3 regions of the Peribacillus sp. AS_2 genome follow, and region 3 is predicted to be linked to each of the others. Evidence: riboswitches for the same ligand, from Rfam matches in the RefSeq annotation. Region 3 holds a riboswitch; each other region holds the start of a gene.
What was found. Region 3 has a riboswitch for preQ1 ahead of queF (preQ(1) synthase). Riboswitches for the same ligand answer to the same signal wherever they lie in the genome.

Region 1 (12,526 bases), on a different contig from region 3:
GAGTAATGGGGAAAGGAACGACATGTCAGGCTGAAGGGTTTTTCCGCATGCCGGATATTTATTCTTGTAGAAAGATGATACATGAAAGTCATAAAGGAGGAAAAGATGGGTTTTTTGGGAAATTTATTTAATTGGATGGTAGTTATCGGAATGATTCTGCTTATAGGACGATTGATTACGATGCTGTTCTTATTTCTGGAAATTCCATTTACGACCTTTTTTAAGGACTACAGTCTCATTTCGATCATCATTTTAATAATAGGTGCAATTGGACAGCAATTCACCAAGACGGGTAGAAAGTAAAATGAGTTATCACCTTTCCTTCATGAAAAGAATCAGCTTCGAATTCACTAGACCGAGATATTCTAATGTCGGTCTAGTTTTTTATTTAAAAAATGTTTCAGTTGATTTCAGAAATCCGCTCCCTTTCCGCCGACAGTCTGCCAAGCCTCCTCGACGCAAGCGTCTGCGGTGTCTCGTCTAGCCAGTTATTCGGCAGGAGTGTCGCAAATTTCTTCAATCGATTAAGGATTATAGTAAAGAAACATGAAGGATAAACTAGTTTACTTTTAAAATCTTGGTTCGGGCGAGAGCAATTCGAAACTTCCTTTTCCGAAAAATTGATGGAACCGCCGGACTGTATACGAATTGGAGTAGAAGAGCCAGTTTCCCTACAATGTTTCTTAAAAAAGAAGTTCCAGTTGATTGGAACGTAAGGTACCTGACCCCTGGGGGAAAAGCGTGGCCAAGGGGAGACCCCGCAGGCGAGCGCCGAGGAGGCTCACGGATCGCCTCTGGATAAGCGAGTGCCTGGAGTGGAAATCATTACACATACCCCTTTTCGGAAATCGCTCCCTTACCGCCGACTGCCTGCCAAGCCTTCACAGCATGCACTAGTGGGGTCCCGGCCCTTGTAAAGCGAGTGTCTGGAGGCAACGTTTCACATTTTACAATGGGCATTGTTTTTCGGGTCACGAATGCCATATCGAAAATATCGGAACAAACCAATTTATTATCTTTGAATGCATCTTTAGAAGCTGCAAGGGCAGGTGAGTCCGGCAAAGGTTTTGCTGTCGTGGCGAATGAAGTAAGGAGCTTGGCTGATGGTTCAAAAGAAGCTACAAAAAACATTCAAGCAATCATCCAAAGCATTCTGTCAGATACAGAGGAATTGCTAAAAAACGACCAATGAAACGAACCAAATCCGCAAGGATCAGAAAAATGCCGTGAGCACGGTAAGTGAAGCCATGAAAGAGCTGGAAGATTCCGTAGGGAAAATATCCAATTCGATTCAGGAGCAAGCTGCTTCTTCCAATGAACTTGCTCAATATACACAGCAGCTTACACAGTTAATAAATGATTTGGAGCAGACGTTAGGGGAATTCCAGATAGAGAAGTAGGGAATAACAAGTGTTGCAAAAAGGGAGGCCATTACAGTGGTTTCCTTTTTTGTTAGATTGCCATTACATCATTCTAAAGAGGTGAATCGCTGGGACATCTCTTTATGATGGACATATTCAATGGAAGTACAAAAGTACAATTTAGAGGATCGGGTCAAGTATCCATGCTTTTTTTACAAAGGGGAATAATATATAGGAATCGGACAAGTCGGCACGGATATTAAAAGCTTGCACAACTTTATATGGGATAGATTCATAGTAAAGAGAGGGAAATGCCATTTAGCTTTCCCTTTATTTACTTCTGCTAGATGATGGGTGATACCAATGGATTTGGGTTCCTGATCAAAAACCCGTCGCCTTCGTTATCAATTTTCGTTGTTATCATGCAAAACCTCAAATACGTTTCCCCTCCAAAACTATATCTTCCATTTTTATCAAACTCCTATATCGTCATCCTCATCATAAATAGGGCAAGCCGTATATAAACGACTTTATCATGACCGGGATTTCTCTAATCTACCTTTATCCATACTGCCAAGATAAATAAAATCCTTTAGGAATTCTTCGATTTCCAACTTTTATCGATGGGGTATAGGAATAAAGTTTGCTTTTGTTGTGTTTAATTGAATCTGACTGTTTGTTTTTAGGGAAAGTAGACTGAAAGTTTCATTTATTTTACCGATAATATAATTGCCGTAGACATTAAGGCTCATTTGATTAAGTGGATGATAGGATAGAAGGTTCATATGATGGTATTTACTTGAACATTATAAATATAAAAAAGGAAGGTTAAAATGTTTAATGGAAAAATAAGCTGTATGATACTGACATTGGTATTCATGGTTAGTTTCATTTTCTTACCTGGTTTAAAGGCCGAGGCTGCAGATCCTGTGCATACTGTAAGCTCTGGCGAAACGGTGGAATCGATTGCCAAGACATATGATATATCGGCAGAGCAATTGATGAAGACGAATGGTTTACCGGATGATAAGTTATTTGCGGGCCAAAAGTTGACGATCATTCAAACGGCGTATACCCCTTCCATCTATCAATGGTCGGAGAGAGGGAAAAAAATTGCGAAATATGCGAGATCTTTCATAGGGTTTAAAAAGACAGCCGGAGAGGAAACGCCTGAAAAAGGGTTCGATTCGAGCGGATTGATCCATTGGGTGCTGTCCCGGCAAAATGTGCCGGTCGACCGTTTGACAGTAGATGGTTTTTATAAGCAAGGGATGGATACAGTCACTCCGAAAACTGGGGATATAATATTCTTTTTGGAAAAAGACAGCTTAAAAGTCGTGACTGCGGGTATTTATGTCGGCGAAAACCAATTTGTCCATTCTGGATATGGTGCAGAAACGGTTCAGGTGAGATCCACCACAGAAGATTACTTTGCAAAATACCAAGTGGAGTACAAAACATACACGCCTAAAGGAGAGCATATCGTCCAAATGGGAGAAACGCTTAATAGTATATCTGAGCATTACAGCATTTCCATGAGTGCAATCAAAAGCCGCAACGCTTTAAATACCGATGAGTTGATGCAGGGGCAGTACCTTCAACTATACAGCAACCCGCTATTTCCGTTTTATGTAAACCAGGAGGCTGCATATGATAAAGCATATGATGTCATCAAGTATGCATACACTTTACGCGGATTCACCTATGTTTTCGGGGGAGAAGATCCAATGACCGGAATGGATTGCAGCGGCTTCATTTATTGGGTCATGAAGGAGCAGGGCCTTTCTGTAAAACGAGATTCCGCAGAGGATTACTTCTCATTGGTGCCCAAAGTCGATAATCCGAAGGCCGGGGATTTAGTATTTTTTAGGGACACGGGAACAAGGGTGGGTGTGACCCATGTAGGAATTTATCTGGGTGATGGCCGTTTTCTAAATTCAACGGAAAACACCGGCGTTCATATCTCCAACCTTTCGTCAGGTTATTTTGCCGAGAAATTCGAAAGCTTCGGTCAAGCCGAAAGCCTCATCGACTAAGAAGGTCATTCAACCTGTTTATATTCAAGAGTGGCTTTTTCAATGGCAGTAACGAACCGTTTAAGAAGATTACAGTGATTGACCCTGTTCTTACTGGTAAAGTCATCACCTTTGAAAAAGCTTTTTCTGAGCTTTGTGGAAAGTTCCAATTGTACGCCTGCGCCCGTTTTGGATGTGTTGGTGATGTTGTTTCCATTCATGCCTGAAAGGTGCTGCGGTGCATGATCAGTTTGAAATCCAGCTTTGTTGAGGCATTGCTGAATAAGGTTCTTATATGGTTCGTTCCTTCCGCCAATGTAAACCAGCCCATTATGTACGTCGTAGTGGCCATGGATCGAAAGGGTGGTCTGAGCGTTCGCTGCCATTGAAACGCCGCTCGGTTCATTGAATAAGCGGGATGGTATATGGAGGACCTGGTTGCCCCTTGGCTTTAGGCCTTCGAATAGGTAGGTGCTTGCACAAAGTTTCTCTCCAAGTGCGGCTGCAACTTCACTCGTGCCTGGTTCGATATTCCCGCCATGGATGGCTAGAACTGCAATATCAGGATTCCTGTGATGAACGATGATGCGGTAATCAAGGTATTCTAGTTCATTTTCCTGCAATTCAAAAAAATCGGTATAGCTATTTTCAATCATGGTAATCCTCCGTATCTGTGGTGTATCTAATCTTCCATACCCATTGACTGCAAAAATAAAGGCTCTTTTCGTAAAGATTGTTGTTTTTAAAACGAAACTATCTAAGGTTGATTGGAGCGGAAGTGCGAGACTCCTGCGGGAGCGGCGGGACAGGTGAGACCCCACAGGCGTTTACGCCGAGGAGGCTCACCGCCCGCACCAAGGAAAGCGAGCATCTGGAGGGGAAATCAACCACACCTCACTACTTGGTAAATAGCAACAAAGTATGTGAAAACAGCAAAAATAAAAAAAGCGGGGATGCCCCAGCTTTTTTATTTTTCGACTGTCGTATATAGTTCTATTTTCTTTTGCTCGTCGGGTGTTAATGTTTCTGTCCGTTTAAACGTATTCATTGTCACAAGCAGGGCTGCTACAAGAAGGACAGGTATTACCCAGCTTGTTATTTTTTTTACGATATTCATATTCAAAATCCCCTTATACAACGCTAAAATTTATATGATATTTAGAAAAGGAGGGGCTGGATTGCCTGTTTATTGCTGAGCTTTCCAGCTTCCGTTTCTTCTTTTATCTCCAGCTCCGGATATTTGTCCATTTTTCTCGTTTTTAACGAGTCCTTGAACCCCGCCATAATACATGGGGGAAATCTTCTGAATGACTTCGTATCCGGAATCTTCCAAGTCGGATACAGTTTCATCCGAAAGCCTGGATTCTGTATAAATCTTCTTTCCATCAAAGACGAACCGATTACGATCGACGATATCCTGCAATGAGCCTTCATTTTCTGTATAAGAATAAAGAACCTGCATCAATACTTGCGGAATCCTATCACCGCCTGGTGAGCCGATCCCGATCGATTCCCGCCCTGGTTTCTTGAGAATGGTCGGAGCGGTGAAAGTTCTTGACCGTTTATATGCCTTTTGTGAGTTCAAGCCGGACCTGAAATTTTTCAGTTGATCGTTAAGGAAAAATCCATTTGTATAATCCCCAGATCCGAAAAAGTTACTGAGCGTATTCGTTGTGGAAACGACAGTGCCGTTTTTGTCCATTACCACAAAGTGTGTCGTACTTTCATGTTCTTCGGAACCATTCGATTCTTTATCTTCCCATTTTTCACTTTTGATCTTATTTTTAAGACTATCCAAGTGAATGGGGGAGAGCAATTTTTCCGCCTTGGAGTGACTTATTCCATCTCCAACATTGACGGCCCGATCTTGATAAGCAGTATCCGTAATGCCCGCCAAGACTTTCATATAAGCTGATTTGCTTGAAGAATCACCTAGGTTCATTTCCTCGGCTAGCTTTAACATTTCAAGAACGGTAATTCCTGAAAAGGGCGGAGGTGCGGTAAAAACATCATAACCGGCAAATGTTCCTTGGACCGGTTTCCGTTCTTTCACCTCATAGCGCTTTAAATCCATCAAGTCGATATCTGATTCCCTTTTAATATCCCGCGCAATTTCGCCTTTATAAAAACCATCAGGACCTTCATGCTGGATCTCCTTCAGTGTTTCAGCAAGTCTTTCCTGGATAAGGGTTTTGCCTGGTTCAATGGCATCACCATCAGGATAAAAAAGTGAAGTCGCATCGGAAGATATCCTTGGCTGAGCCGCTTCTAAGCGTGATGATAACGATTCGTTGACTTCAAATCCTTCTTCAGCCAAATCTATAGCCGGCTGAAGAAGGTCTGCCATTGGTACGCTCCCATACTTATCACTGATGACCTGCATGCCGGCCACTAAGCCAGGAATCCCTGTATCGTGTCTTGAACTTGGGTCTTCTGGAGAGGACTCACGATAATCGATAAATTCGGGTTCGCCGGATTCCGGGGCAATCAGCATACCGCCGCCGCCGCCCACGCCAGATCCATAAGGTTCGACTACACCTAATACATACGATACCGCAATGGCGGCATCAGCCGCATTTCCGCCGTTTTCCAATATATCCATCCCGACATCTATTGCGATTGGATTTGAAGAACTGACCCCGTATGATTGTTCCGATTTACTCTTTATCGGATCATTCGTGTCAGAAATAGGGGGTGTCTTCGAACATCCAGCAATATATATGAGCAAGCTTAGGGATATGAGCACTTTTCCCGTCATACGGTTAATCATCGGTTGTTCCCCCTTTTCGTTGAGATTCTAAGTTGTGTGTCTTCATTCTTCAAATAGTAGTGATAAAGCGTTCCTTACTGAATGGGTTGTATTCCCGGTTGTTTAGCTTGTACGGCCTTTTTCTCTTGTGCTGCTTTTTTCTCCAGTGCAGCTTTCTTTTCCATTGCTGCCTTTTCCTCTTGTTCACGCTGTGCCTTATGATCGATTACCTTCTTGTGATCCAAGGTAATCTCGATGCGATCCTCTTTTTTAGACCACTGGACTTTTTCACTCGTTTCCTTCGTCAACTGTCGGTAAACACGTGATTTGTCAATGGAAGAGGTAGCTGGCCTTGGTGTTGCTTCTTCAATTTGCAGCGGTACGACATCGATTGTAGCTTTTCCGTCATTCGCTAAATGGTATTGAACCATGGCTGAATCCTTTGTGCGTGTCCAGCCTTGATCGAATATGAAATTTCCTAGACTATAGAAAATGATTCCATCTTTATAAACATCGAACGATTGAAGCACGTGGGGGTGATGGCCGATGATGATGTCAGCGCCCGCATCGATGATAGCTTTAGCCAAGTCTTTTTGTCGATCGGTTGTTGATGTTGAATACTCTTGTCCCCAGTGCATATTCACCACAACCAAGTCTGCGTTGCCTTGCTTGGCATCCCTTGCTTTGCCGATCATTTCAAATAATAAATCGGGATTGGAGTTCAATAGTCCGGCTTTATTACTTTTTGATACGGCATCCTTACCGTAAACGTCTGTGAAGCCAAGTGTTGCGACACGAACGCCATTAACATCCGCATAGTCGATGCTGTTTTTTGCTTCCGCAGTGTTCGATCCAACACCGACATAGTGCATATCCGCACTTTTGAATTCATCAATCGTGTCAAGGAGTCCTTGTTCTTCATAGTCCATCATATGGTTATTTGCCAATGACACCACAGAGAAGCCAGCATCTTTAACGGCCGCCACACCGCTAGTATTGGAGTTTAACCGGATGGGCGTATCGGCTCCCTTGTAGTTAGATACTTCTTCTTTTAAAGCGGTATGTTCATAATTCCCACTGACATAATCCGAATTGGCAAAATAGGGTTTCATATACCGGAAGAGGTATTCATACCCGTGCTTTTCCGTCACTTCTTCAACATAACGTCCCATCATCACATCACCGACCATTGTCATCGTCAATGGTTGATCGGATTTTGTTGCGACTGTTTTCACTTCCTCAGCCCGTCCCATCCAAGTGGTAATGACTAAAGCGATTAGTAATATAGGTAGTATGATTCCAGTGTATTTAAGATTCTTTTTCTTCGTGCGTTTTATAAAGATAAGTGTTTTTTCTTTTGCATTTAAAGTCCGTTTCATTTTTTGCACCTCAGAATAGGTAGTACACGTTCATTAAACCGAATGTTATGCCGGATAATAAAAGCGTGCTGCCAAGTGTCAATGGCATTCCTTGTCTTTGTATGGTATTCGCTATCAATCCAGGTACGATTATACCGATTCCCCGAAACTCGAATATTTCAAAGGGCATGACGGGGTAGACTAAGTCCAATAGGAGTTTCAAGCAAATCCCGGTCACCATCATGGCGGCGAATTTTCTTCTTCCATATAAAATCACCCATCTTGAAAGGCCATGGGTGACGATTAAATAAGTTACGACACTAATGATCAAAATGGTCAACATGATTTCCCATTGATCAAATACTAATGCCAAATAACCTGGCACGATAAGTCCTGCGGGTACGACACCCGTCTTTTCTGAAAATATAAGGCTAAGCGTTACTCCCAGTACTAGGGCTACATATAAATCCGATCCAAACATTAAGGTTCCTCCTACTTAACTTGCTTTTTGCTTTGTTTTAGATTTCATGAATGCTTCAATTAATGGTTCCGCTGCACCGTGAATATTCCCAACACCGTAGACGATGCGATTTTTCATCAATGGGCGGAGACGGGCCACGATTTCTTCAGTTGACCAGTTTTCTAAATCCCAATATTCTTTAGTATCCAATTTACCTTGCTCGAATACCTTCGTGATTGGTGATGTAGTTTCTCCAATGGCAATGACGATTTCGGATTTTATGTACGGCAATACATCTCTAGCAAACTGCTCGGTACGGTCCACACGGTCTGCACGGCAGTTCATGATGACGATAGGAGGTTCTGTGCTGTATCCGAACGTATTGACACGTTCCCATATGTTCAGCGTCGATGCCGCGTCGTTTGCAGCAAAGCCATTGACAAAGAAAGTTGGCTGGATGCGATCTCCGAATTTGGTGATCCGCATGGCCCCTGGATCTGGATGTGCATTCAGCATGCCGCGGAAAGCCGTTTTTTCATCAATTCCCAAAGCTTCCGCAACGGCCAAGGCCAGTGATGCGTTATCCGGAAATACCATATAGTCGAATTCGCGTAAGAAATCCTCGGAAATTCTTGAATTATCTGCAACGATCACTTTTGTGTTGCGTTCTTTGGCGATTTGTTTGAAAAAGTCCAAATATTCACTTTCAATGGTTATTAAGTGACCATTATGGGGAATGGTAGCAGTGAAGGCTTCAGCAACCTCATCCATAGTCGGTCCCATGACATCCATATGGTCTTCCAATACATTCACGATGACCCCGATGTTTGCCTGGATCATTTTGTTTTGGAAGATTAGTTGATAGTCAGGCTGTACGGCCATGCACTCACAAACCAGTGCTTCCGTGCCTAAGTCGGCAACTTCTTTAACTACACGCCGTTGTTCTCCTATGTTGGGTCCTTCCGGGCGGCGTACAATCGGTTTTTCCTTGTCGGTAAACCAATAGATCATTCTTGCTGATGTTCCGGTTGTTTTACCTACTGTTTTGTATTTTGCTTCTTGGATCACACCTGTAATTAGACGCGTTACAGTCGATTTCCCTCGAATCCCATTCACATTCACACGTACCGGGATGGAGTCGAGACGCTTCTGATGGCGTTTTTGTTCAAAAATGCCATAGCCAAGCAAAAAGATCGCACAAATAAATATTGGTGCCATTTTTTTTAAACCTCTCTTTTTTTCAAATATTTGAATTACTGAATACACACTACATGATTTTAAACTTAATAGGCAAGAGCCAATTATTCTATTGTAATATAGTTATCAATAGCTTTTTCAAATATATGTATATTAGTGTGTAATAGTATCTAATGGGATGAATTATTTTATGAGTACAAAGATATGTCTGGAAATCGAGGGAATCGAGGTTTCATTTACACTAAATTATGGAAAGTTTAATAAAGCCCCATTTCAGTCAGAATAAACATGGTTTTATGAGCATTTGAACCTAATTCATAATGGCTATATTTGAATAATATTTTTTTGAAAAAGTGAGGTTTATTACAGTTTGTTAATTGTTTATACCCATTGTTTGACATAAAGGTTACAATTTTTATGGATTTGTCATTCAATGTGAAATATTGCATCTAACGACTCAATTAGTTGAACTCTTTTGAATATGGACAAAGATGAGTAAAAGAACACATCTCTTTTTTTTAGTATTTTCCTCGGGAATACCCATGGGTCTATAATTGACCTTTTACCTAAAAAATGAAATGAACTAAAGTTAACCCATTTCTTTTAAAAAATACCTAGTTTCTTCTATAGATATAGTGTTTATATATGAATAAAAAATAAAAAAAGCCCAGAAGCATATCTGGGCTTTCGGCTTATATATTGTAAATGAATGGAATGGTCACGGATCTACGTTAATCATGGATGGATTTACCTTTTGTGGGTCTTGAGTTACAGCATGGGTAGCTGATAATGGAAGGAATCCAGGTTAACTTGATTTCTTTCTCTCAGAAATCTCAAGGGTGGAGTCCTTTTTACCGCCATCAATCACATAAAATCTAGGAGCTAATCTCCTTTTTTTACGTTGATTGTCAGGATTCATCTTCATATAATTTTCGTATTCTTTGCGAAAGAATTCTTTGGTTTCCCGTTGCAATGCTTTTCTTTCGTTAAAATCTGCGATGAATTTGAAAAAACGTTTCATATGAATTCCTCCTTATGGGGTTAAAAGGTCTTAGTTTAATAGTAACATATCGTTGGTGAAGTTTAACCTTTTTTTGCAATTTTGGAGTGGAAATTATGTTTTTGTGTGAATAAAGTTGTGAATGGTTTGATTCGAGAAAAAGCATGTAATGGGCCCTTGCTGAGTAAGTGACCGTGCATGGTATTGAAAGGGAATGTCGGGATTTGCAGAAAGCGGGTATTGGAAGCAATGATTATTTGAGTTAAAATATTCCTTATATTCATTATACACTAAATATTCTGAAAACAAAGGAAAATATTCACTTCCAGCCGCTTTTGATAGATTTGCTTTTTTTATGGTTCATTATTGTGTATAGTTATATATTCCCCGAATTTATGAAAATGAAACTTCCCTTATGTGGGAGGGAAAAAAGCAATTTCCCGCATACGGGCTTTAACGCTTTTCAAATTATTGGACCCCTTATCGATATTTTATTCACTTTTTTTTATCGGATTTTTAATGTAATTTTTAAGTAATGAAAAGTTAACCAAATTTGCCATCAGGTCTAATGTTCACTTTATATAAACATGTTGATTTCTTATCATTTTCAAGTTACTATTGACTTGGAAAAATATAATATTCCGCGTTAAGGCGGAAGAGGTTCTAGCTACCCTCTCAAAAAAACTAAGGAGAAACAGTGCTCTATTCTTAGGGTGCTGTTTTTTTCCGTAAAAAGGAGTTTTATAGAAATGAAGAAGAAAGAAAAGGCAGTGGTTGTGTTTAGCGGAGGGCAGGACAGTACGACGTGCCTGTTTTGGGCATTGGAGAGATTTGAGGAAGTGGAAGCGGTGACGTTCGATTATAATCAGCGGCATAGCTTGGAAATCGAATGCGCTCAAAACATAGCCAAGGAATTGGGCGTGAATCATCATATCCTTGACATGTCGCTGCTGAACCAATTGGCACCGAATGCATTGACGAGAAGTGATATCGCAGTGGCGGACGGAGAAGAAGGGGAGCTGCCGTCGACGTTCGTGCCAGGGAGGAATTTGCTTTTCCTTTCGTTTGCCGGAGTGCTGGCGAGTCAGATTGGCGCTAAACATATTGTCACAGGAGTCTGTGAAACGGATTTCAGCGGATATCCTGACTGCCGCGATGTATTCATTAAATCGTTGAATGTGACCTTGAACTTATCGATGGACCAGTCATTCGTGATTGATACGCCGCTAATGTGGCTTAATAAAGAGGAAACATGGGAGCTTGCTGACCAGCTTGGCGCGTTCGACTTTGTCCGCGAAAAGACCCTGACTTGCTATAACGGAATCATCTCCGATGGCTGTGGAGATTGTCCGGCATGCAATCTGCGGAAAAAAGGGCTGGATGACTATGTAAGCAGACGGAAGGTGCTTTCATGATGTACGGTTTTAAGATAGTGGATAAACTCCAAAAAATAGATGAAGATATTCAGCGCAGCCAATTGAAGTATACAAACAAGAGGGTTCTCGTGAGTAAGGAATTCACCTTTGACGCGGCGCACCACCTTCATGACTATGAAGGGAAATGCAAGAACCTGCATGGCCACACGTATAAAGTCATTTTCGGATTGAGCGGGTATACGGATTCACGCGGGTTGATGATAGATTTTGGGGACATCAAGGATATCTGGAAAAATGAAATCGAAATCCACCTGGATCATCGTTATTTGAATGAAACCCTGCCGCTCATGAATACAACAGCTGAAAATATGGTAGTCTGGATTTATGAAAAAATGGCCGAAGCCCTTTCATTAAAAGAATATGAGGGTGCTAGAGTCGAATTTGTTCGACTTTACGAAACGCCGACAAGCTATGCCGAAGCCAGACGGGAGTGGATGGAAAGTGAGTAAACTCCCGGTAATGGAAATCTTCGGGCCGACCATCCAAGGAGAGGGAATGGTCATTGGTCAAAAAACCATGTTCGTTCGGACGGCCGGCTGCGATTATTCATGTTCCTGGTGTGATTCCGCTTTTACTTGGGATGGCACAGGTAAGGAAGATACCGTTCAGATGACTGCTAGAGAAATATGGGATGAGCTGAAGCGAATTGGGGGTTCCGGTTTTTCCTTCGTGACGATATCTGGGGGAAACCCGGCCCTGCTGAAAAACCTAAACGGCTTGATAACGATCTTACATGAAAATAAAATGAAAATAGGGGTCGAAACACAAGGGAGCCGATGGCAGGATTGGCTTCTCGATATTGATGAACTGACTATCTCACCTAAGCCGCCGAGCTCTGGAATGGACACGGACTTTACCGTGCTTGACCAAATCATCTCGAATCTTGCCAATCGAAACCCAGAAAACCATGTTTCATTGAAGATCGTCGTCTTTAACGAGGAAGATTATCA
Region 2 (5,321 bases), on a different contig from region 3:
TTAGGTTTGAAGGGCTCAATGATAACAACCAGTGTATTGGTCATTTTATATATAATTAGTGTGTTTGCAGGCCTTAAGTGGGGAAAACTCCGAAGTTTTTTTGACTCAGACCCCTTTCCGCTTATCGAAAATGGACAAATCATTTACAAAAGCTTAGCAAGGGCCAGAATCTCCATCGATGTTTTATTATCGGAATTAAGAAAGGAAAAAGTAGAAGATATTCAAAAAGTATCCCTCGCGCTATGGGAACCGGACGGTACCATTTCATTGTTTTTAGATCCCCAATATGAAGCAGTAACCCCAGCAGATATGCACCTGGAAACAAACGCCTTCACTTTTCCTAAAACGATTATTAAAGAGGGAAAGATTGATTCTAATGAATTGAACCGGGGCGGTAAAGAAGAAGCATGGCTGAAAAACAGAATCAAAATAACATATAATGCCGACGTGAACGATATTTTATTGGCAACTCTTGATAATAATGATACCTTAAAGGTCTTTTTCTACAAATAGATTTGCAGCCAAAATAAAATCCCCTCAAGTATAGTGTAAAGCCTACTTACGACTGTAAGCTTTTTACACGTTCAACTTAAAGGGGATCAAATATATCGCTTATTACTCCGACCAATTCAGTGTATTCAAGAACTTATACACATCTTCATACACCTGTTCACGTTCCTTGCCCAATGTGATAATATGGCCAGACTTTTCATACCAAATCAAGTGTTTATGTTGTGTATCGACTTCATTGAAAATCGCTGTAGCACTCTCCGTATAGTCGGGATCATCCAAACGCCCTTGCAGAACAAGAGTTGGAGATGTGATTAAATCTAAATTTTCACCTGTCTCATTTATAATGTTCAACACATCTTTTAGTTGAGGCATTGGCTCTTCTTCAAGCAGCTTCACTTCTGCAGCAATTTGGTCTGCATCTTTGCCCTCAAACTTCTTATACGCCTGTGCATAATTGAGCAAGCGGTTCTTTTGTCGATCGATACTTTTTCCTTGCGTCGGAGCGCACATTGAAACTACCCCTTTTACAGGCAATTCAATTCCCACTTTTAATGAGAACACTCCCCCTAAAGAAATTCCTACAACTGCAATTTCCTCATAGCCTTCTTCTTTTAGGAAATTATAGCCATTAACTACATCTCCCCACCATTCCTTTGGACCAGTTTTAGCAAGTTCCTCGGCTGATACTCCGTGCCCACTATAAAGAGGTCCGTGGCAAGTATAGTCGAGATCACTTAAGTACTTCCCTAATTTTTTCATATCTCCTGTACTTCCGGTAAACCCGTGAAGCAGAAGAACTGCTCTCTTTCCACCTATATATGTGAATGATTCAGGTGCTTTCACTTTCATCTATCTAGGACCTTCTTTCTTTGCTCTTGTTGATAAATAGAATCTAAATGATTTTCGAAAAAAAATCAATTAATACCCCTTGAGTAGTGATTCTTCTATCCTATTCCGTATTTTCATTAAAACAATTAAATCATATATATAGTATCCTTACCACACTCTTCACAACTCATCCGTTCCGAAGCACATTTTACTATGATTAAATTTATTTAGCAATCGTCATTTAACCATTTTTTTTAAGAAAAGTAAAATGCACCTTGTGATACGATGTACAACGTATTACACTTTAAAAATGAAAAGGAGGAGATTTTATATGGATAAAGAATTAATGAAGGGAAGCATTGACCTCCTTTTGCTTTCACTTCTATCGCAAAAAAAGCTTTACGGCTATGAAATAACGAAAATCCTGAAGCAAATGAGCAAGGGCAACTATGAAATAAGTGAAGGCACCCTCTACCCTGCCCTTAAACGATTAGAAAAAAAAGAATTCATAAAAGGACATTGGAAAGAGTCTGAATCATGCCGTAGGAAATATTATCATGTCACCGAAAATGGACAAACCGAACTTGAGCGGAAACGCGAATGCTTTTTCTTCCTGGAAAAATTAGTTCGAAAAAGCTCAGAACAATTCTAAACCAAATAAAAAGCTTCCTGCACTTAATGGAACGGCCCAGGAAGCTTTTTTTGCTGTTTTACTCGCTGTTCATGCGGAACACTTAGTTTCGCACGTTTACTCGGGAATTTCGCACTGCACACTTAGTTTGCGCTGTTTACTCGTGAGTTTTGCACTTTTACTCGTGAGTTTCGCACTTTTACTCGTGAATTTGAACTGTTTACTCGTGAGTTTCGCACTTTTACTCGTGAATTTGGACTGTTTACTCGTGAATTTCGCACATTTACTCGGGAATTTCGTACTTTTACTCTTGAATTTGGATTATTTACTCGTGAATTCGCTGTTTACTCGTGGGTTTCGCACTTTTACTCGTGAGTTTTGCTCTTTTACTCGTGAATTCGCACTGCACACTTAGTTTCGCACGTTTACTCGGGAATTTCGCACTGTACACTTAGTTTGCGCTGTTTACTCGTGAATTTGGACTGTTTACTCGTGAATTTCGCACTGCACACTTAGTTTTCGCATGTTTACTCGGGAATTTCGCACTGCACACTTAGTTTGCGCTGTTTACTCGTGAATTTCGCACTTTTACTCGTGGGTTTTGCACGTTTACTCGTGAGTTTTGCACTTTTACTCGTGAATTCGCACTGTTTACTCGTGAGTTTCGTACTTTTACTCGTGAGTTTGGATTATTTACTCGCGAATTCATCCTGCACACTTAGTTCGCACTTTTACTCGTGAGTTTTGCTCTTTTACTCGTGAATTCGCTGTTTACTCGTGAGTTTCGCACTTTTACTCGTGAATTTCGTACTTTTACTCGTGAATTCGGACTGCACACTTAGTTCGCACGTTTACTCGTGAATTCGCACTGTTTACTCGTGAGTCACTTCAATCACGCAAAAAAGGACCTAATCAGGTCCTTTTTTTGTCTATTCCTTTATGCTTGCGAGAATTGGCGCAGGAGAGCTTCATGCATTCCCCTTGTACATGCGGGCCATATTTTTCACGAAAGGCCTCGAGGCAATAGCATTTTTCTTCTTCTTTTTTGGTTCCATCCATCAAGTGCATCCCTCCTAGCATTTAACTGGAGACTACACGTTTCTCCAGTTCTACGTTGATTCGTCCCAACAATATGGCACCAATGGACTGAATGATCGTTTTAACGATGATTTGGCCGATGACCGCAGCGGGCACCGCTTCCCATGGCAATATATTGGCACCCAGAGGACTTAGGCCAATCACGACAAATATCACAGAATCGAAAAATCCTCCAACGATCCCGCTGTAAAATACCCTCCAACTCATCGGGAGCTTTAAACGGGTATAAATTTCCGTATCCGCTGTTTCTGCGACCACGAAGGATAAAGCGGAAGCAAACACAATCAGTAACGTATCTCCTAATAAAAATGATACACATGCAGATAAAATAAGTGCAGTGACGATGCATATATAGGTCTTTACACGGCCGTATTTATTCTGGACCAGATCTCGGAAGATGAAGGTTCCCCCGATGAGCAATGTCCCCATCGGGATGATGAACATGCCAAAATGTAATGGCTCAAAAGCTGCTGTAACCACATTCGCCGTGATGATGGATACTAAATACAATAAAATTCTTAACATTTCTTGATTCTCCTTATACAGAAAAAACAGCACCCTAAGAAAGAGCCCTGTTCTCCTTAGTTTTTTTGAGAGGGTAGCTAGAACCTCTTCCGCCCGGGCGGATTATCATTTTCCTTATTCATCGTAGCTTGAAAGCGGTTGGAAATCAAGAAGTTTCCATACCGTCGATTTTAGTATGTTTTCGCGGTTACCGATTGATTTAGCCATTTATTTCAATGTCCCCGTTTCCCCCTTTTGCCGATTTCTGTCGCCTAAAACTGCTTGACCGGCTGTATACAAAAGCCGAAAATCAAAGATAGAGTCATGTACTTTATTTGGCGAGGAGAAAAAGAATGATGAAAAAAACTACGTTTGTCTATCCTATTTATATCGCAACTACACCAGAGAAGCTTTGGGAAGCCTTGACGAGTGGTGAAGTCACGGAGAAATACCACTTCGGATTACAAGTACAGTCTGACTGGCGAGAAGGGTCAGCCGTTAAATATTTGCTGGATGATGGGCGGATTACTGATCATGGGCATGTACTTAAATGCGAGCCGTTGCACCTGCTCTCGTTTACATGGATCATGGCAGGAGACGAAACACCGCGCGAGCAGCCTACACGGGTCACTTTTGAATTACTGAAAATGGACGATTCGACTGTGAAGTTAACTCTTAGGCATGAGGAGCTATTGGAGACGGATTTCGTCTATGATGACAATACCTTTGAAGGCTTGAATAATGGATGGCCAGCCCTTTTAAGTAACCTGAAGAGTTTGCTTGAAACTGGACGGACCCTGCCGCCCATATCAGTAGACTGGGATAATTAAATGTAAACTATAAAAACACATTGAAAGAGAGTTGAGTTAGTAATGGATACTCAAATAATCACGAAATTCAAGATCGTCAAGCCAACGAATGAAGTGTTTGAAGCCATAGTGAATCCTGAAAAAATCGGGAATTTCTGGTTCTCATCGAGTTCGGATAGATGGGAAAAAGGCCGGACGCCTACATTGAGATACAACGAATACGATGCTGAAGTGGTCATTCATGTATTGGAAGTAGAGGAAAATAGGAAAATCGTGTTTGCATGGGGCGGAAATGATCAAGAAACGATTGTTGCCATTACACTAAAAGAGTTGGATAAAACGAGTACGATCATTGAAGTGAACGAATCAGGATTGAGTGAAGACGATCCTGAAATAATAAACAAAATGATCGGACAAAAAGAAGGTTGGGTATATACATTAACCTGTTTAAAGGGTTATTTAGAAAATGGCGTCACTACTTTGAGAGCATCATTAGTTTTTTAATAAATTGCATAAACCCTCAATAAACTGGGGGTTTATCCTTTGCAACACTGGTGAAACAAATGGCAAAATCCCACTTAAAGACAGTACTTTATAGTTCAATCTAATAATTGACATTTAAAAATCCGTGAGCTATCATCCTAATTAACCAGTGGTCAATTAATAAGGAGGTGATAAGATGTCGCCAAGGAAATCGGCAGGTCAAGAATTATCCAGGGACATGGTGTTGAATGAAGCTAGAAACCTTTTTGCAGCGTTAGGGTATTCGAATGTCTCGATGAGGCAATTGGCTAAATCATTGGATTGCAGCCATGGAGCCATTTATTATCATTTTAAAAACAAGGCGGAAATATTTTATAGTTTGGTGAAAACGGATTTTTCTGTTTTAAATTCTTCATTCGATGATATCATCCTGTCGGAAAATGACCCTTCCGTAA
Region 3 (12,526 bases):
AGCCGTAAAGTCCGGTGTAATGGTGACGAGTATAGAAGCGGGATCGGCTGCGGCGAATGGAGGGCTAAAGCAACAGGATATCATTGTTAAGATTGATGGAACGAAGATAAATACTTCCGCAGCATTAAGGAAATACTTATATACAAATAAGAAAATCGGCGATAAAGTAAAAATTAAAGTATACCGAGGTACTGAAGAGAAAACGGTATCGATAACCTTGCAAAAACCATAGAAAGAGGTAAGGCCCCTGATCATTCATCAGGGGCCTTTTATTTAGAAGTTTTTAATAGTAAACACAAGGTTATATCGGAAAAATAGATAGTGTATTTGCACTGTTTTTTAGATTCTTCATATAGTCTTTAATACCTAAAAGCTAATAGTGGCGTGTTCTACTTGTCAAGGTTTCCATTGTGGATATGTTAAAATATAGAAAAGATTTGACAAATTTGTGAAATGTCATAAAATAGAAAGAAAGGGGATGAAATTATGGAAGCTAATCAGAAGATGTTAGATGCAGTGAAATGGGTATCGGGCACAGGTTGTGTAATCGGAATTATTATTTTTGCTTTAAGTTTCATTGTAAGCGATTACAATAAAGATTATATATTTACCTCCGTTGGAATCGCCATCACACTAAGCGCAGCTGCAATTTTTCTAGTTGGTATATTTTTTGTCCTGACAGAAGAAATGGTAATGAAAACACATAAAGGTGAAAGAATTGTACCGGAAACGACTAAAATCATAAAAATGAAGTCAAAGGCTAACACCCAAACAAAAAGAAGTACAGAATTCAGTAACTAAAACGAGGAATATAGCATAATGAGCATTCTATCATCAGATTTACTAACATGGATGAACGCCTGTCTAAAGAATTTGAGTCAAAGTGATCCGAATGATTGAATGCGCTTTCATTTTGTGGAGGACTTGGATTAATTATCAGTTGGCTACTTTTTAATTCAATACAATATACTGCGCTCGTTATGTATCAAAAATATGACCAACCCTTTCATTTAATGGAATACACACGATGTGCTCGGATATCCAAACCGAACTGCCCGAACGCAGGAAGTTCTAACTTTAAACTTTGAACTATATCCACGAGAAAAGGACATTTTTTAAAAGTCCTTTTCTCGTGGTTTTTTTTTACACTTTTACTTGAAGTTTCATTCAATGAGGAAGTGTGGGTTTCAAAGGCGGAGTTTATTGAACAACCAAATGTCCTTTTCTGTAATTCAGACCTGTCCTGCTGACCGATAAACATCACTAGTTGCAACAAGTTTGGCCGACCCCTGAATTATTTCACTTATGACTACTGGTAAACGGCTCGTTAGGAATACTGAAAGGGCAATAAGTATTGCAATGAGAAAGAGCCCAATTTACCCACTCGTTGTTTCCTTATATACATATAATATTGACCAGTGTTGGATCAATAGAGTTTGGAAGCATGGATTCAACATCATATCCAATGCGGCTACCATTTACCAACTTCCCTGGCCGAGTGTGAAAAATCCGTTTTAAATCATGTTTTCCAACGATAAATACCTACTTGACAGGATAGGTAATATCATTCATATTCTTGAGGGAGGTTGAGGCAATAAACACGGAGAATATAATGTGAAATTTTCATTTCATTATATTAGAGTAATAATAAATGGATAGTGGACCGGCAATATATGCAATCCTGTAATGATAAGTGAATTCCATATGTATGTTATTAAACAATTATTATATTTCATTTGCTAAAGATTTTCGAACATTTCCGTTCATTTACCATCTTCTTACTGCTCTTTATTGAACTTTATGTGACAGATGTCACTTTGTATTGTCTTTTTTTAGACTTGGGATTAATATTGGTATGTCGGGGTTTGTGAACATGGTAACACTTTGTCCGAATAATTACCAATTGGAATTTTATTATGTAAGAAAGGGGTAGTACTATGAAAATAAAATGGGCTCTATTAACTATACTTTTTACTATTGCCACTGTGCTAACCGGTTGCGATAACCCATTAATGGTCTTGGACCCTAAAGGGCCAGTAGCTGCAACACAAGCAGATGTTATTATGATTTCGATATGGACAATGGCCTTTGTCGTCCTTGTCGTTATGGTACTGTATATCTTCATGATAATGAAATATCGTGCTTCCAAACAACGTGATGATTATGAACCGCCTCATATTGAAGGAAGTAAGGTTCTTGAAATAATTTGGGTTGCGATCCCAATTATAATCGTCGCTTTCCTATCCGTTGTTACTGTTAAAACAACAAATGAAGTTGAGGCAACACCTAAAGGATACGGAGATCAAGAACCTTTAGTTATTTACGCTTCATCTTCCAACTGGAAGTGGCATTTTAGTTATCCGGAAGAAGATATCGAAACGGTCAACTATCTGTTTATACCGACTAACCGACCAATCGAATTTAAACTTTACTCATTCGGTCCAATCTCAAGTTTCTGGATTCCGCAACTTGGAGGACAAAAATACGCGATGTCGGACATGGTTAATACGTTGCACTTAGCAGCTGATGTACCAGGTGAGTATATGGGTCGAAATTCAAACTTCAGTGGTTCAGGTTTTGCTCAGCAAACGTTCAACGTTAAAGCATTGTCAGCAAAAGATTACGATAAGTGGGTAGATGAAATTAAAGCTACTGCTAAACCGATTACTGAGGAAAAATTCAATGAATTATTAAAACCTGGTCATGTGGGACAATCCACATACACTGGAACTCACTTAGAGTTTTCACCAGCTCCTGAAGGGGAAAATGCTGGTCATGACCACGGATCTTCTGATACTGAAGAACATGATTCCAAGGATTCACACGAGGAACATTCAGAACACAGCAACATGAATCACTAAGAATTAATTTCGTTCGATAAAACAACTAGGTTTACAAGATAAGGAATATTTTCCTGAAAGGAGTCACAAAAGTATGGATTACTTTGATCGATTTGCCGTACCTCATCCAAGTCCTGCGATTTATGCATCCATGGTTGCCATTGGTTTAACCATGATTGCGGTTGTTGCCGGAATTACCTATTTTAAAAAATGGGGTTACTTATGGCGTGAGTGGTTAACAACGGTTGACCATAAACGTATTGGTATCATGTACATCTTGGCAGCACTGCTTATGCTTTTCCGCGGTGGCGTCGATGCTCTTATGATGCGTGCTCAAACGGCTATTCCAGATAACGGTCTTTTGGATGGACAGCATTATAATGAGGTATTTACAACACACGGGGTCGTCATGATCCTGTTCATGGCTATGCCATTTATCATTGGGTTAATGAACATTGTTACACCATTACAAATTGGAGCGCGTGACGTAGCATTCCCACGTCTGAACGCAGTAAGCTTCTGGTTATTCTTCATGGGGGCAATGCTATTTAACATCTCTTTCGTAGTGGGTGGTTCTCCTGATGCAGGTTGGACATCTTACTTCCCGCTGGCAAGTAACGATTTCAGTGAATCAGTCGGTTCGAACTATTACGCGATTTCACTTCAAATCGCAGGTATTGGTACATTAATGACTGGTATCAACTTTATCGTAACCATCTTGAAAATGAGAGCACCTGGCCTGAACTTAATGAAAATGCCAATGTTCACATGGTCTATCTTGATTACAAACTTCATTATCGTTTTCGCTTTCCCTGTATTGACAGTGGCACTTGCGTTGATGACAATGGATCGTCTATTCGGAACTCAATTCTTTACGATGGCCAATGGCGGTAGCGATATGCTTTGGGCAAACTTGTTCTGGGTTTGGGGACATCCTGAAGTTTATATAGTTATTCTTCCAGCTTTCGGTATTTACAGTGAAATCATTTCGACATTTGCACGTCGTAACCTGTACGGGTATAATTCGATGGTTATCTCCATGGTAGCTATTTCTACACTATCTTTCATTGTATGGGCTCACCATTTCTATACAATGGGCCACGGTGCAATGGTTAATGGAATCTTCTCGATTACCACGATGGCAATTGCCGTCCCGACTGGTGTTAAGATCTTCAACTGGTTGTTCACACTTTGGAAAGGTAAAATCGTGTTTACCGTTCCAATGCTATACTCTTTAGCTTTCATTCCGATTTTCACACTCGGTGGGGTAACAGGGGTTATGCTTGCCATGGCAAGTGCTGACTACCAATACCATAATACAATGTTCTTAGTAGCTCACTTCCATTACGTTTTAATCCCTGGTACTGTATTTGCCGTACTTGCCGGTTTCACGTACTGGTGGCCAAAAATGTTTGGTTTCATGTTGAGCGAAAAAATTGGAAAATGGTCGTTCTGGTTCATTATAGTCGGCTTTAATGTAACATTCTTCCCGATGTTCATCACTGGTTTAGATGGGCAGGCACGTCGTATGTATACGTACTCTGAATCAACGGGATATGGTCCATTGAATATGCTCTCTTTCGTTGGAGCGATTGGTTTAGCAATAGGCTTTGCACTTATTGTGTACAATATCTATTGGAGTACTCGTTATGCATCAAGAAATATCTCAAACGATCCATGGGATGCACGTTCTCTAGAGTGGGCTACACATACACCAATCCCTGAATATAACTTTGCAATTGTGCCAACAGTTGCTTCTACAGAAGCATTCTGGGATGCAAAGAAAAAAGGCTTTAAATTATTTGGCGGTAAAGTAGAAAAGATTCATATGCCAAATAACAGTGGCGTGCCGTTTATCATGAGCTGTATCTTCTTCGTTTGGGGCTTTGCATTGGTATTCAGCATGTGGATCATTGCAATCATTGCAACGATCGGTATCTTTGCTTGTATGATTCATCGTTCATTCGAAAAAGATCACGGACGTTATATCTCTGTTGAAGAGATCGAAGAAACTGAAAATAAATTGCGAGGTGCTAAGTAATGAAAATAGATAACTCGCTGCCACTTGAATATAGCACGGAAGAAAATCGCTTAAAGATTTTTGGATTCTGGATTTTCCTGGGAGCAGAAATAGCTCTTTTCGCTACACTGTTCGCCACTTATTTTGTCTTAGTTGGTGGTACTGGAAATGGTCCAACAGGGGAACATCTTTTTAAAGTCCCAACACTAATGTTTCAAACAATCTTTCTTTTAACTAGTAGTTTTACCATAGGTCTTGGAATCAATGCGATGAGACTTGGCAGGCAGAAAGCGACGATTGGTTTCTTCATTATCACCCTTATTCTTGGTTTAGGCTTTTTAGGAGTCGAAATTTATGAATTCGTGGAGTATGTACATGAAGGAGCAACGATTCAAACAAGTGCTTTCTTATCTAGTTTGTTCACACTACTAGGTACGCATGGAGCTCACGTTACACTTGGTTTATTCTGGGGAACCTTCATCACCATGCAGATTAAAAAACGCGGTATGACTCCACAGACAACAAACAAGGCTTTCATCTTTTCACTTTACTGGCATTTCTTGGACGTTGTCTGGATTTTCATCTTCAGTTTCGTCTACCTGAAAGGAATGATGTAATATGAAAGAATTATTCCCACGGGGCCAAGTTATGGGATTTGCTTTTTCGCTAGTTCTGACTTTGGTCGCATTATCAGTTATTATGTTTGATCTCTCACTTAAAATGGCTATGATCATCCTACTTGTTACAGCTTTCATGCAAGCAGCACTTCAATTTGTTATGTTCATGCATGCAGGAGAGTCTGAAGATAAAGCATCGATTTACACAAACGTTTACTACGGATTGTTCGTTGCATTGGTTACAATTTTCGGTACAATGCTAACTATGATTTGGGGATACCAATAATCGATTCTGGAAAAGCTGGGCGTCTTGATGACGTCCAGTTTTTTTGTATGTTAATTCTTATACCGGCCTATCCATTTCATTCATGGAAGTTTGCTTAACAAGGATGTGGCTATCCATTTGTTTAGTATAACCATTTCACAACATTATATTTATAAATGGGGATTTTCACTTTTGAAGCATTCCAGTGTGTTTAAGTGCAATGTGTTACTGGGGTAAAACGTTAATAGAAGGGACACATCAACTAAGAAGACGATCAGCCATTTTTGATATAAAAAGTTATATAAGAATTAATTAATTAATATAGCGGAGATGATGAATTGACATTGCCGGTTTTGATTGTGACAATTATCTTAAGTTTGTTAAAAATATTGGTTTTCTGTCTTCCAACAGATGCAGTTAATTGGATTATCAGTAAATTTAAAATACATTCAGAAATTAGTGGCGGGAATGCGATCATAACCTTTGACGGAAAACGTTTGGAAGGTGAAGAAAAAATTCAAGTTATTAATTATTTTTAATAGCGCTAGATTTTTGAAGAAAAATCATATATTCCCGGGAATGAGGAATTGTTTTTACATCCAGATAATAGTGGGACTCCATTGGTCATTGATACTAAAAGAGGCAAAAAGGATGTTAGGTTATTTGTATATATTTACAGCGACCGCGTGGATGTAGTTAAACAGTACAAGAAGAAGCTCATTTCTTATAGTCTGTTTTCCGATAGCCTCCAAGAACGTTCCATGCCATTAATAAGAAATTTAGTTTAATAGAACATTAAAAAGACGGTCCTTAAAAGACCGTCTTTGAGATTGTAAACAAAAGGGTTAAAACATAGTTGATTGGAGCGGGTGTGCGAGACTCCTGCGGGAAAAGCGAGTCCAAGGGAGACACCGCGGGCGCAAAGGCACCGGAGAGGTTCCCGGACCGCCCGCGGAAAGCGAGTGCCTGGATTGGAAATTAACGGTTAAATTGTCTGCAGCTGAGACGGGCCTTAAAAAGACCTTCTTTTTTATAAGGCTTTTAATATAATTCCATTTCAAAGATATTTTTTCATTATGAAAATTCTGGTACACAAACTGGCATCTTGATTTTAGTGCCTTTTGAAAAAAACAATTAAAAGTGTTATTAAGTAGGAGGGGATTGCAAGAGGGTCGTTAATCGTGCATATGAAAAGTATTTGGGATAGTATTTAAGGGAATAAAAAAGCAGGTATCTATTGCGATGCCTGCTTTTTTATGCTTTCCATTGTTTTTCAACTTGATGAAGGGCTTGTTGTAAAATTACTTCATGATCAGTACCCGGTTTAGCAAGGACGTTAGTTTGATAAGATTTTCCTTGGAAATCAACTGTTACTGTAACTTTTACCATTATGCATCTTTCCTTTCCTAATTCAGAATTAAATGAGGTGGTTGTACCTATTTCTTTTATACCCGTAGCAGAAGGATAATCAAACATTTCAAAAGCTAAAATCGTGAGAATTAATATTCAAAATTATCTGATATTTTAAGCGGGGTGTCAACACTTTTTTTTTGACATGCCCCATTTTCAGGTTTTTTAAAAAACGACCTGGCTTGTATACATGACAGCCAGGTTGTTTTTTTAAAACGAACTATATTCATATTTTAGTTAAAATAATACCGATTAATGCTGCAAGGACACCAGCAATTTGATAGTTTTTTAGTCTTTCCTTGAATATATAACATCCAGCGAATACGACAACCAAACAGTTCAGGCTGACGACAGGGAAAATGATGCTTGCGATGCCAGTGTTCAACGCAAAGAAATAACATCCATAGCCTATCATGCTTAAAAAGCCTACTAAGGAACCGATTTTGACTTCCTTTAGCTTGATTTTTTCTTTTTTAAAGGCTAGAGCCGAAAGAAGATAAAGCATTCCGCCTCCATACATTGATACAAGGATATCAAGGGAGTTTAATTGAAGACGTGTTGATGTCGTCATAAGAATGCCGAGCACACCAAAAGATAAGATGGAAAGTAATGTGTGCATCATCCATGGGACATATTGATGATTACCTTTTGCATTAGGTGTATATTGGATGACTAATGTAGCGATAAACATGCAGGCGATTCCACTCCACTGCAAGGAAGAAATATGTTCGTGAAATATTAAAGCTGCACAGAGAATGGGGAATATGGCATTCGCTGCGATTAATGGAGATGTCAAGCTTGCCGGACCTTTTTCAAAGGCGCTTGCCATCTGGATGTTACCATTGGCGTTCAGTACACCAATTGCTGCACCAAGCATGATGGACAGCCAGTTCAGCTGCAAACCATCCATTGATACTCCATAAACAATGGACAAAATAAAAGCTGAAAAATAAAAGAAAAATTGGATATGTATCTTGGAATACCCTTTTCCGCTGCTCCATTTAAAAATGCTGTTATTGATTCCGAAACATAAACTCGTGATGAGTGCTGCAAAAATCCACATTGACTTAATCTCTTCCTTCATGTAGGATAAACTTCTTCTACATTTTAAGCTGAATGCCCTTAGGAATCAAACCAAATTTAAAATGTATGATTGACAGATTAGATATTTTTTTCTATATTTACTATGACAATTTTAAAATATTTCCCGATAAACGGGAGAGGTTCATAGCATCACCCTCTTAAAAAAACTATGGCTTTGATATTTTTTGCGAATCAACCATATCTTTGAGGAGATATGGTTTTTGTTATATAGAGGCCCATTTTATGAATCTCCCTGAAATGTGGGATTAGGAGGACTTTTCATGTCTGGAAGAAAAGAAGAAGAATTAAAAAAAGATATCACACTGCTTGGGAATCAAGGAACAAAATATACATTTGACTACGCTCCTGAAATCCTTGAGTCATTCGATAACAAGCATCCGAACCGGGACTATTTCGTCAAATTCAATTGCCCGGAATTCACTAGTTTATGTCCAATCACGGGCCAGCCGGACTTTGCTACCATTTACATCAGCTATATTCCCAGTGTGAAAATGGTGGAAAGTAAGTCTTTGAAACTCTACTTATTCAGCTTCCGTAATCATGGTGATTTCCATGAAGACTGCATGAACATCATCATGAATGATTTAATCGAATTGATGGACCCTAAATATATTGAAGTCTGGGGCAAGTTTACACCAAGAGGCGGAATTTCCATCGACCCTTACACGAATTATGGGAAACCAGGTACGAAGTATGAGGAAATGGCGAATTACCGCTTGATGAATCATGACTTATACCCGGAAACCGTGGATAATCGCTAAAGAATAGGAGGGACAATGGGCATATGCCCGTTGTCTTTTTTTAGTTTATAGCTAATTTCGATCAGTGGTCCTGTTATTCTGTCCTTTTTAAAAGTACAAATGTCCTCCTATAATGGAATTTCCACTTGATTGTTTCGAGAAAAAGCGTAATAATAGGGAGAGTTAATTTTGACAGAATATTTACGAAAATAGGGGATGTCGAGATGAAAGTTGCAAAGTTTGGTGGAAGTTCACTTGCGTCAGGTGATCAGTTGAGGAAGGTATTCGAAATTGTTGTTTCTGATCCAGAGAGGAAGATTGTGGTCGTTTCCGCTCCAGGAAAACGCAATTCCGATGATATAAAGGTGACGGATTTATTGATTGAAGCTGCGGAACAGCAGCTGCGCGGGGATAACGGAGAGCATTTGATAGAAGATGTTGTATCCCGCTATGCGAGCATTGCTGAAGAGTTGGATATATCCGAGAGTGTCATCACAGGGATTCATGAAAATTTAATGGCGCTGCTGCATGCAGATCAAACTAACCCAAAGCGCTATCTGGATGCCTTGAAGGCAGGTGGCGAGGATAATAATGCGAAGCTGGTCGCAGGTTATTTCCAAAGCCTTGGAGTGGAGGCACAGTATATCAATCCGAAGAAGGCAGGCTTGATCGTAACGGATGAAGGTGGATTTACCAGGGTGCTGCCAGAGTCTTATGATCGGTTATATGCTCTGCGTGATGAGCCGGGAATCGTTGTATTCCCAGGATTCTTCGGATATACGTTAGATGGTGATGTGTTAACCTTCTCAAGAAGCGGTTCCGATATAACGGGTTCGATTCTTGCTAATGGGGTCAAAGCTGATTTGTATGAGAACTTTACGGACGTGGATGCCGTTTATGCGGTGAATCCAAATGTGGTTTCCAATCCGAAGGGAATCCGGGAATTAACCTATCGTGAGATGCGTGAGCTTTCTTATGCAGGTTTCTCGGTATTTCATGATGAGGCGCTGATTCCTGCATTCCGGGCGGGAATACCTGTCCATATCCAGAATACCAACAATCCGGCGGCACAAGGGACCCGCATTGTGAATACACGGGATAATACGAACGGGCCTGTTATTGGGATTGCAAGTGATAAAGGATTTTGCAGTATTTACATTAGCAAATATTTGATGAACCGGGAAGTTGGTTTTGGCCGGAAACTGCTGCACATCCTCGAGGATTATGGAGTTTCATATGAGCATATTCCATCAGGCATCGATGATGTGACGCTTATTCTAAGGCAGGACCAGATGAAAGGGGATGCCGAAAAGAAAATCATTTCCCGAATCAAGAAAGAGCTTCATGCCGATGAAGTGAATGTGGAACATGATCTTGCCTTGATCATGGTTGTAGGGGAAGGAATGCGCCATAATGTCGGTACAACGGCAAGAGCGTCAAAAGCCTTGGCTGAAGCAAAGGTGAATATTGAGATGATCAATCAAGGCTCTTCGGAGGTAAGCATGATGTTCGGTGTGAAAGGGCACAACGAAGAGACGGCAATTCAGGCATTATATCACGAGTTCTTTTGAGTAGGGACCTCCTTTTAGAAGGGGGTTTTTTGTGATTGACCTTTTAATCACTATACATACGCTGGATTTTTTTCATCTGGCTCTTTATGGTAGTGGCAATGACCGTGGGGATAATCATTCCAAGCTAACAGACGCGCTGCAGGGTTCAGAGCGTCTTTTTTCAGGTGGCTAAAGCAATTGGAGGAGAACGGAGTTGACGCTCTTGAAACGGATAAAAAGGGACGTCCAACCCCATACATATCTTACACCAAATTATAAATGAAATAGATGTCAATGGCACATCAAGTTTATGAGCTAAATGATTCACTGGCACCGAATAAGTTCTATCTATATGTGATTGGAGTGTAAGGCACGAGACTCCTGCGGGAAAAACGAGTGCCTGGAGCATAAATCAACATTCAAATTGTAAAAAGCCATAAAAAAACTGTAGAAAACCCGGTTTTCATCGAGTTTGTCTACAGTCTGAGCCTCCAACTGGAAGATTGGAGGCCTTCCTTTTATGTTAGTCCATGACGGTCAGGAGCTGATCGATCGCGTTCCTTGGACGAGGGGCAGGAATCATATCGGGATAGCCAACGTGAAGGCTGCCGACGATCTTCTCGCCTGGTTTCACTCCCAAAGCTTCACGAAACTCCATGCTGTGTATCATGCCGTATGTTTCCCATATCATCCCGATTCCCTGTTCCCAGGCAAGCAGGCTGAAATTCTGGATCAAGGCACTTGTAGCCGCATAATCTTCTTCACGTGTCATGGGATTCGGATTCTCTTCCATGATCACTGCGACAAACATCGGTACACCTATGAGTTTATTATATCCTCGCTGTCCGGCTGCTTTTTTCTTTTCAGGGTCCTTCTCTTTGCCTTCCATGAATGCACGTGTTGCTTCTGCGAGTTTTAAACGGCTATCACCATGCACCACGACGAAGCGCCATGGCTGGGTCATTTTATGGTTCGGTGCCCATGTCGAAGTTTCCAATAATGATTGGATGGTATCAATAGGAACAGGGATGTCCTTAAATCGTTTGATGCTGCGCCGTTCTTTAATGATATCTTCTAGTTTCATGATCATCCTGCTCCTTTAATCATATATGTAAGTTTAATAGTTGAAAAAAAAATAATCCCCGGCTGCCTAATATGCTTCCAATGTGAATAAATTACTTGAATAAAGAGGGGGCAATATTCTAGTGACTTGCATTCGCTAATGAGCATATAATTTTACTAGGCACAGAGAAGCCGGGGCGACATTGTATCTATGTACAATATCAAAAGGGTACGATAAGAGAATATCGTAATTGCTTATCAAATTTCAGAGATCGATAATGAAATTGAAAATCATTATCAATTAGAATTTTCGCTTATTTCCTGTTATTTGTCAAGGGTATTTATAAAAAAAAATCAAGATATTTACCAATGCTTTAAAACAGTTAAAATCTTTTAAAAAATCTGTATAAAAATGTATAATGAGAGGATAAAAAAATGCTATTTACATACGGAGAATCGAAGGTGTCATAGATGAAAAAATTGTCCTCATTTCTTAAGCCGTACTGGCTTTTGATCATTCTTGCTTTATCCTTAATGATTGTCGAGCTCGGGGTAGAGCTATTACAACCTCTATTTATAGCAAAAATCATTGATGATGGCATTTTGCAGAAAGATTTATCGGTGGTGATTAAATGGGGAAGTGTCATGGTTGGACTTTCCGTTTTTTCATTTCTTGGCGGGATCGTTAATTCATTTACGGCATCACATGTAAGTCAAAGCTTTGGACATGATGTCAGGACAAGCCTTTTTGGTAAAATACAGGCGTTTTCTTTTGCGAACTTGAATAATATCCCGACTTCCTCGTTGATCACAAGGATGACGAATGATGTGACCCAACTTCAAAATACGGTTTTTATGGGCTTGCGTATCATGGCAAGGGCGCCGTTGATCGTAATCGGCGGAGCGATCATGGCTATT

Region 1: it holds a riboswitch for preQ1, as region 3 does, so the genes downstream of both, queC (7-cyano-7-deazaguanine synthase QueC) here and queF (preQ(1) synthase) in region 3, are expected to answer to the same signal.
Region 2: it holds a riboswitch for preQ1, as region 3 does, so the genes downstream of both, OTG27_RS21500 (VUT family protein) here and queF (preQ(1) synthase) in region 3, are expected to answer to the same signal.

Annotation. Positions count from the first base shown of each region.
Region 1 covers NZ_JAPTGA010000014.1:90,433-102,958, forward strand. The annotation lists gene OTG27_RS21405 (MFS transporter) at 1-6, shown strand, start outside; gene OTG27_RS21410 (hypothetical protein) at 106-303, shown strand; partial or broken gene OTG27_RS21415 (methyl-accepting chemotaxis protein) at 968-1,136, shown strand; gene OTG27_RS21420 (hypothetical protein) at 1,227-1,400, shown strand; gene OTG27_RS21425 (C40 family peptidase) at 2,195-3,397, shown strand; gene OTG27_RS21430 (poly-gamma-glutamate hydrolase family protein) at 3,403-4,032, opposite strand; gene OTG27_RS21435 (CapE family protein) at 4,344-4,493, opposite strand; gene OTG27_RS21440 (gamma-glutamyltransferase family protein) at 4,563-6,146, opposite strand; gene OTG27_RS21445 (CapA family protein) at 6,221-7,504, opposite strand; gene pgsC (poly-gamma-glutamate biosynthesis protein PgsC) at 7,515-7,964, opposite strand; gene pgsB (poly-gamma-glutamate synthase PgsB) at 7,980-9,161, opposite strand; gene OTG27_RS21460 (hypothetical protein) at 9,946-10,161, opposite strand; PreQ1 riboswitch class I at 10,792-10,834, shown strand; gene queC (7-cyano-7-deazaguanine synthase QueC) at 10,890-11,555, shown strand; gene queD (6-carboxytetrahydropterin synthase QueD) at 11,555-12,025, shown strand; gene queE (7-carboxy-7-deazaguanine synthase QueE) at 12,018-12,526, shown strand, end outside.
Region 2 covers NZ_JAPTGA010000014.1:103,933-109,253, reverse strand. The annotation lists gene OTG27_RS21520 (DUF421 domain-containing protein) at 1-513, shown strand, start outside; gene OTG27_RS21515 (alpha/beta hydrolase) at 616-1,362, opposite strand; gene OTG27_RS21510 (PadR family transcriptional regulator) at 1,673-1,993, shown strand; gene OTG27_RS21505 (hypothetical protein) at 2,885-3,031, opposite strand; gene OTG27_RS21500 (VUT family protein) at 3,053-3,595, opposite strand; PreQ1 riboswitch class I at 3,646-3,688, opposite strand; gene OTG27_RS21495 (SRPBCC family protein) at 3,931-4,404, shown strand; gene OTG27_RS21490 (SRPBCC family protein) at 4,447-4,887, shown strand; gene OTG27_RS21485 (TetR/AcrR family transcriptional regulator) at 5,063-5,321, shown strand, end outside.
Region 3 covers NZ_JAPTGA010000006.1:110,338-122,863, forward strand. The annotation lists gene OTG27_RS12645 (S1C family serine protease) at 1-232, shown strand, start outside; gene OTG27_RS12650 (hypothetical protein) at 487-801, shown strand; gene qoxA (cytochrome aa3 quinol oxidase subunit II) at 1,938-2,861, shown strand; gene qoxB (cytochrome aa3 quinol oxidase subunit I) at 2,935-4,881, shown strand; gene qoxC (cytochrome aa3 quinol oxidase subunit III) at 4,881-5,477, shown strand; gene qoxD (cytochrome aa3 quinol oxidase subunit IV) at 5,479-5,763, shown strand; partial or broken gene OTG27_RS12675 (YfmQ family protein) at 6,102-6,530, shown strand; gene OTG27_RS12680 (BA3454 family stress response protein) at 6,997-7,131, opposite strand; gene OTG27_RS12685 (EamA family transporter) at 7,379-8,236, opposite strand; PreQ1 riboswitch class I at 8,367-8,412, shown strand; gene queF (preQ(1) synthase) at 8,517-9,017, shown strand; gene OTG27_RS12695 (aspartate kinase) at 9,221-10,567, shown strand; gene OTG27_RS12700 (hypothetical protein) at 10,599-10,739, shown strand; gene OTG27_RS12705 (nitroreductase family protein) at 11,070-11,630, opposite strand; gene OTG27_RS12710 (ABC transporter ATP-binding protein) at 12,080-12,526, shown strand, end outside.